Linked DNA regions of Rubripirellula amarantea. The protein of the gene in region 2 binds, or shares a complex with, the protein of the main gene of each other region. Links are inferred from orthologs where the notes say so. Each region holds a gene or a part of one and is shown on either strand. Other genes may lie near its edges.

Region 1 (3,374 bases), on a different replicon or contig from region 2:
CTGCGGTGCATGGCCTTGCCAGTTGCACTCAGACGGATCCGCTTCTTGGTTCCCTTGTGAGTCTTGATCTTTGTTTTCTTGGCTTTGCTTGCCATGATTATCTACGCTTTCTGTCCGTAGGGTGACTATGAGGTGCGTCCGGCAGATCACTCGCCGAAGTCTTCGACAGGCCTTTCGACACCGCTTTAGCGTGGAAAAGTTGTCGGATCTGGATTTGTCGAGTCGCAGAGGATACAGCAACGTCCTGGCAATGGGAAGTGGGAACGGACCCGCTTCCGCGGTACTTTCTGCATCGTAATTTCCCGCTTGAGGCCGGATTCGACGGGAATTCAAGCTGTATCGGCGTGCCACCGGCACAGCGTTAGGGCGAATCGACCAATTCAAGCTTGGCGTAAGCCAAACGAAAGCTGTGTTCCCCATCATCAAATTGGACCTTGGCAGTTCGCTTGGGGCCGCGGCCGGTGACCGCGATTATCGTGCCTTCGCCATGTTCGCCGTGCCGCACCTGGACTCCCTCGCGATAGGCCGTCAACGGCGTTGCACCACCGGAAAGCATATCCGCCCCTGTCTTCAGGCCGCTCAGAATCATCTTCTTCTTGGGCTTGGATGATACCGAGGACGCTGAGGTCGGCGGAGCAGGAACTTGTGCGGCTTCATCGACGACGTTCATCAGGGTCGGCATCTCGCTGACAAAATCAGTGTCGTCGCCGATCGATCCGGAACCCTTACGGTGAGCGGCTGAACCAGCCTGGTCGATATCGCCGAGATCGGAATCCGCGCCATCGCTATCGCTCAAGTCAGGCAGGTCCCACGAATCAGGGTAGCTTTGGTCGAATTCCTCATCGAACCAATTGCGTTCGACTGCGCTTTCGATCCGCTTGATGTCCTCGAGCGGAAGTTCGTTAAGAAAGGGGCTCGGAATTACCGGCCGAATATCGCCTCGCACCGCCCGTCGCTTACATAGGCTCAACTGCAATCGTTGTTCAGCCCGCGTGATGCCGACGAACAATAAGCGACGCTCCTCTTCGAATTCTTGTTCGGTGCTCTTGGATCTTGAATGCGGTATCAGGTCGTCTTCAACGCCGATGATGTACACGCATGGAAATTCCAGGCCCTTGGCGGCGTGAAGCGTCATCAGGGTCACGCGGTCGGTCGATCCATCCAACGCGTCGGTATCGGCCACCAGTGCTACTTGTTCCAAGAACGCATCAAGCGATCCGTCTTCGGGATGTCGGCGGTCAAACTCCACCGCTGCGGTAACGAATTCGTCAACGTTCGCCATCGGGTTGCTGTCCTGCTGTTCCACCATCGACTTTTCGAGATAGGCTTCGTAGCCAATTTCTTCAATCAAGTAGCGGATCAGATCTTCCAAGGTCGCGGTCGCTTTAATGCACAAGCGATCGTATATCGAAACGAATTTCGTAACTGCAGATGCCGATCGTTTGGCCAACCCTTCGATCGACGACGCATGTCGGGCTGCTTCGAGCATGGGGATGCGATGATAATCGGCATGAGCACGAATCTTCTCGATCGTCTTCGCACCTACTCCACGCGTAGGAACGTTAACGACTCGTTGGAACGCGACATCGTGATTCGGGTTGTTGACCAAGTGCAGATAGGCCAACAAATCCTTGATTTCGCGACGTTGATAAAACTCGACGCCGTTGACGATTTGGTACGGCAGCGCGCGAGCACGGAAGGCGTGTTCAAGCGAACGGGTCAACGCGTTCATGCGGCAAAAGACGGCGAAATCGCTTGGCTTAAGACCTTCGGTTGAGATCGCGGCGGCGATCTCGTCAGCAATTCCATCGGCCTCTTTATAGCCGTCCTCGAAAATTCGAAGCACGACGGGGTCGCCTTCGGGGTTATCGGTGAACAGGTCTTTTTGTTTGCGTTTTTGATTGTGACGAATCAGTTGATCGGCTACTCGCAACACATTGGGTGTGCTGCGATAGTTCTTTTCCAATCGAACTGTTTTGACGCTCGGATAGTCCTTTTCAAAGTCAAGGATGTTGTTCAGGTCGGCACCACGCCATCCGTAAATGGATTGATCGGGGTCGCCGGTAACCGCAAGATTGGGATTGTCGATCGAAAGGGCGCGTACGATCGCGTATTGGGCCAGGTTGGTGTCCTGGTATTCGTCAACCAGGATGTATTTGAACTTGGCGTCGAGTTCTGCTCGTACTTCGGGGTTTTCGCGAATCAGTCGCGCGATGTGAAGCAATAAGTCGTCGAAGTCGACGGCGTTGGCGGTCAATAGTTGTTGCTGATAAACCGGGTAGACCTTCGCCGCGATGGTATCGCCCGGTGTTAACGAATGGCCTTCCATCATCTCGGGCGTGATCAAACGATTCTTGGATCGGCTGATTGCCGCCGCGATTTGCTCGGGTGACGCATGAGTCGTCGATACGTCCGCCGCCGCGATGGCTCGTTTCATCGCTTGCTTGGCATCGGACATGTCATAGATCGAGTAGTTCTCGCTCAGTCCGACCATGCCACCGTAGCGTCGCAGCAATTGAGCGCAAAACCGGTGAAAGGTTCCCATCCAAACCGGTTGCCCAGGAGCGAGCGCGTCGACTCGCGACCGCATTTCTTCAGCGGCTTTGTTGGTGAACGTCAAGGCTGCGATTTGCCAGGGACGAACTCCGTTGGCCAGCATGTGAGCGATTCGATGTGTCACCACCCGAGTCTTTCCCGACCCAGGGCCAGCCAAGATCAGCAGCGGCCCGTCCACGTGCGTCACGGCTTCTCGCTGGGCATCCGTCAAGTCTTGGAAGATCGCATCCATGTCGGGTTGGTCCGAATTCTCGAGGCTTAGGGGGAATTGAACGAAGTATAGCGTGTCACCTCAATGTTCATCATCGCCCCCAGCGGCACTTCTCGATCCCCGCTTTGCCGGTATCTCGCGTCCCCGCTTCCCCGTTTTCGCCTTTGTCTACCTTTGCTTGGCGGAATCCTGGTCGTGCTAGCTTGGCTCTGCTGGCTTGGTCCTACTAGCTTGGCCCTACTGGCTTAAACAAGACTCAGGCTTACCGCTTGATGGCTGCGCATTCGATTTTTGTTCGCTAGCTCTCCTAGGCCTCCCACCCTTGCCCTGGGATGTCTGATCGATCAGCTTGATTGCAATGAATTTGGATTTCTTGATCTGACTTGGCGGAAGGCATAGGCGATGGCAAAAAATGTGCTTGGAAGTGATCTGCAATCTTGCAGCACCAACCCCATGACGGGCTTCTTTCGCGATGGATGTTGTAATACAGGCGGCGAAGACGCAGGTTTGCACGTTATTTGCTGCCAGGTGACGGCAGAGTTTTTGGACTTCAGCAAGGCTCGGGGCAACGACTTGACGACTCCCATGCCGATGTACCGGTTTCCGG
Region 2 (3,299 bases):
GCAACAATAAGCTGATAATCTAGCGGCATGCGATCGGGAGCTCGTGAGAGTCCTCGTCAGGCAACAATTCACACCGGAAAGGTTGACGACCAGCATGACGGAGCGAACATCGAGCGTCGAGCCTCCTTTAGTCCGCCACAACGTCCGCGTGGCAATGAGCAGCCTTGCGATGGTCGCAGTGCTGGGCTGCTTGGCAGTATTGCCGTCGAAGCCGAGCGAACCCCAGCGTCGTAAATCGACGGTCGCCACTCTGGAGATCGATGTCAACTTGGCTTCCGAGATCGAGCTATCTCTGGCTCCGGGCGTAGGCCCCGTCCTGGCTAAACGAATCGTTGCCAATCGGGAACGCGAAGGAGCCTTTCCGACGTTGCAATCGCTTTGCCGTGTCCACGGTGTCGGCCCGAAAACGCTTGACCAGATTGCAACTATCTGTGTCGTCGATCCGCCTCAAGAACCAATGCCCGACCACATTGCCGATCGTCGCTAGCGGTTCACGGATGGAACGCGTTTAGCTTACTTTCGGCAAAATGCCGCTGTATTGCAGCGATGTCGTCCCATGTCCTTACTAGGGATTCGTTGAACTAGCCAGCAACGCTAGGATTGAAGGACCGAGGTTCCCTTCCTTTGCCCGATTCAATCTGTTCATGACTGACCCATTACCATTGGCTGACTTCGACCTCCATTGCCCGTTTCAACCCGGCGGAGACCAACCTGCCGCGATTGAGGCGTTGACGCGAGGTTTCAAATCGGGACGCGAAAGTCAGGTTTTGTTGGGGGCGACGGGTACCGGCAAGACGTTTACGATGGCGAACGTGATCGCCAATCTGCGTCGGCCCGCATTGGTCCTTAGCCATAACAAGACATTGGCCGCTCAACTCTATGGTGAGTTCAAAGAGTTCTTTCCCAACAATGCCGTCCACTATTTTGTTAGCTACTACGACTACTACCAACCCGAAGCCTACATTCCACAGCGCGATGTCTACATCGAGAAAGACTCGTCGATCAATGAGGAAATTGATCGGCTTCGCTTGGCCACCACAAGCTCGCTCGTAAGTCGTCGCGACGTCGTCATCATCGCCTCGGTCAGTAGTATCTACGGACTAGGATCGCCGAAGGATTACAAAGAGCAAACGGTGGCTCTTCATCGCGGAGAGCAAACGCGGCGCGATCATTTGCTTTTGAAGCTGGTCGACATTCTTTACGAACGCAACGATATCAACTTCGAGCGAGGTAAATTCCGCGTCCGGGGAGACTCGATTGAACTATGGCCTAGCTACGAAGAATTTGCCTATCGGATTGAAATGTGGGGCGACGAGATCGAGCAAATTTCGTTGATTAAACCTGTATCAGGCGAAACGATCAAAACCACCGATCACCTTTATATCTATCCGGCTCGCCACTTTGTGATGCCAGAGAATCGAATCCAAGCGGCGATACGAGTCATCAAAGAAGAGCTCCATCAACAACTCGAAATCTTTCAGTCCCAGGGCAAACTGCTCGAAGCACAACGACTCTCCGCTCGCACTCGATTCGACCTCGAGATGATGGCCGAGGTAGGCCATTGTCCTGGCATCGAAAACTACAGCCGACCTTTGTCCGGAAAACCTCCGGGTTCGTCCCCCGACACCCTTTACGAATTCTTCCCGAAGGACTTCGTCACTTTCGTCGACGAAAGCCACGTCACCGTGCCGCAAGTTCGAGCGATGTATGCTGGCGACCGCAGTCGTAAAGAGACTCTTGTCTCGCATGGTTTCCGCTTACCAAGCGCGCTTGATAATCGGCCTTTGAAGTTTGAAGAATGGGAAAAGCGAACAGGGCAAATTTGCTTCGTCAGCGCTACGCCGAGCGACTACGAACTGGAACGAACCAGTGGCGAGGTCGTTGAACAGATCATTCGACCGACCGGCTTGCTGGATCCTGAAGTCGACGTGGTTTCGGCACGTGGCCAGGTGAATCATTTGCTTCAAGAGATTCGTATCCGTGCCGAAAAGAACGAACGGGTATTGGTAACGGCGCTAACCAAACGTTTGGCGGAAGATTTATCGACGTTCTTCCAAGAGCAAAACGTGCGATGTCGATGGTTACACAGCGAGCTCAACGCCTTCGAACGCGTGGAATTGCTGCAGGAACTTCGCGCCGGGACGTTCGATTGTCTTGTGGGAGTGAACCTGCTGAGAGAAGGCCTCGACTTGCCCGAAGTTTCGCTCGTTGCGATCCTGGATGCTGACAAGGAGGGTTTTCTGCGTAGTGAAACCAGTCTGATTCAAACCATCGGCCGGGCGGCTCGAAATGCCAATTCCAAGGTCATTCTGTATGCCGACAAGGTCACTCATTCGATGAAGATGGCGATCGATGAAACAGAACGCCGAAGGGCAATTCAACAGCGATACAACGAAGAACATGGAATCACACCGGAGACGATCATCAAATCGATTCGATCTGGCATCGAAGCCGACGCTTCAAAGCATCGCACGGCAGCCGCGGCGGCCAAGGGCGAGGCCGACGGAACCTATATCACCATCGAATATGTCGATGCTCTTGAGCGAGAAATGCTGTCCGCAGCCGAGGCGTTGGAGTTTGAACGAGCTGCATCCCTTCGCGATCGCGTGCTGCAACTCCGCGACAACATCGGCAAGCCGCTGGCCGAAGTGGAAATGACCGCTCCGAAAAGTTCTGGGCAACCGGGACGTCAAAAGCGGGGACGCAAGGGAGTGAAGTCCGGTCGATCAAAAGTACCCAGACCCAAGTCGGGATAGTCGCCATGCACTCCGTGCTCGTAACGTCGTTCGGAATTTTCGTTGCGAGCAGCGCTCGCAGACCAATAGGCTTTCAGTCCAGCGTAGACTGAAGCGACTTGCCGAGAGTCCGGGCATACTGGAGCGACGTATCAGGGGAAGGTCACAACTAAAAATGTCCTACGCGAAGCGTTGTTACTGTCGAAACATTGAAGTTGAAACTCCGAGTAACATCAATGCCACCGTACGCTCAAACTTCAGTCATTCAACCGCCTGCCAGACGCATAATGCAGCATGTTTTCCTCACTTTAGGGGATTCCTTGTTCTTTGAACAAGTAAACTGAATTGGCACCTCCGAATAGAACTCTCCGCGATCCACCACGCCTGCGCTATGAAGCCGAAGAACCGCACATTGCGGCGACCATTTTCGTTCGAGCCCCTCGAATCCCGTCATTTGTTGGCAGGTGCAGATTTTGAAGTCGCCTCGATGCTTGCCGATGCCCATGGGTTCTCGAACCCGGCTGGGGAGTTCGCTGATCTCGGCGCGAGACAAGTTTTCGCTCA

Evidence for each region.
Region 1: the proteins of uvrB (region 2) and Pla22_RS19440 are in contact, whole or in part, in a crystal structure (PDB 7EGT), measured with the Thermus thermophilus proteins. The link is inferred for Rubripirellula amarantea from one-to-one orthologs. Residues at the interface, in WP_096411307.1 of Thermus thermophilus: Glu23, Leu25, Arg26, Asp27, Gly28, Glu29, Arg30, Phe31, Arg55, Glu326, Asp327, Phe328, Glu379, Ser382, Gln383, His398, Gly400, Arg401; in WP_096412145.1 of Thermus thermophilus: His654, Arg656, Phe657, Gln666, Asp668, Glu669, Lys680, Arg681, Leu682, Ser683, Lys685, Tyr686, Ala687.

What each region holds. Positions count from the first base shown.
Region 1 is NZ_SJPI01000002.1:1,607,482-1,610,855, reverse strand. The notes cover bases 76-3,124. They hold Pla22_RS19440 (ATP-dependent helicase), read right to left. Parts: upstream 2,789-3,124; coding sequence 362-2,788; downstream 76-361. Other genes in these bases: Pla22_RS19445 (large ribosomal subunit protein bL35), read right to left, coding at 76-95. In the rest of the region: more of Pla22_RS19445, read right to left, coding at 1-75; Pla22_RS19435 (DUF2237 family protein), read left to right, coding at 3,170-3,374. UniProt on the Escherichia coli protein: A helicase with DNA-dependent ATPase activity. Unwinds DNA duplexes with 3'-5' polarity. Translocates on single-stranded DNA with 3'-5' polarity. Initiates unwinding more efficiently from a nicked substrate than double-stranded DNA.
Region 2 is NZ_SJPI01000001.1:634,982-638,280, forward strand. The notes cover bases 227-3,200. They hold uvrB (excinuclease ABC subunit UvrB), read left to right. Parts: upstream 227-644; coding sequence 645-2,756; downstream 2,757-3,200. Other genes in these bases: Pla22_RS02380 (ComEA family DNA-binding protein), read left to right, coding at 227-487. In the rest of the region: more of Pla22_RS02380, read left to right, coding at 95-226. UniProt on the Escherichia coli protein: The UvrABC repair system catalyzes the recognition and processing of DNA lesions. A damage recognition complex composed of 2 UvrA and 2 UvrB subunits scans DNA for abnormalities.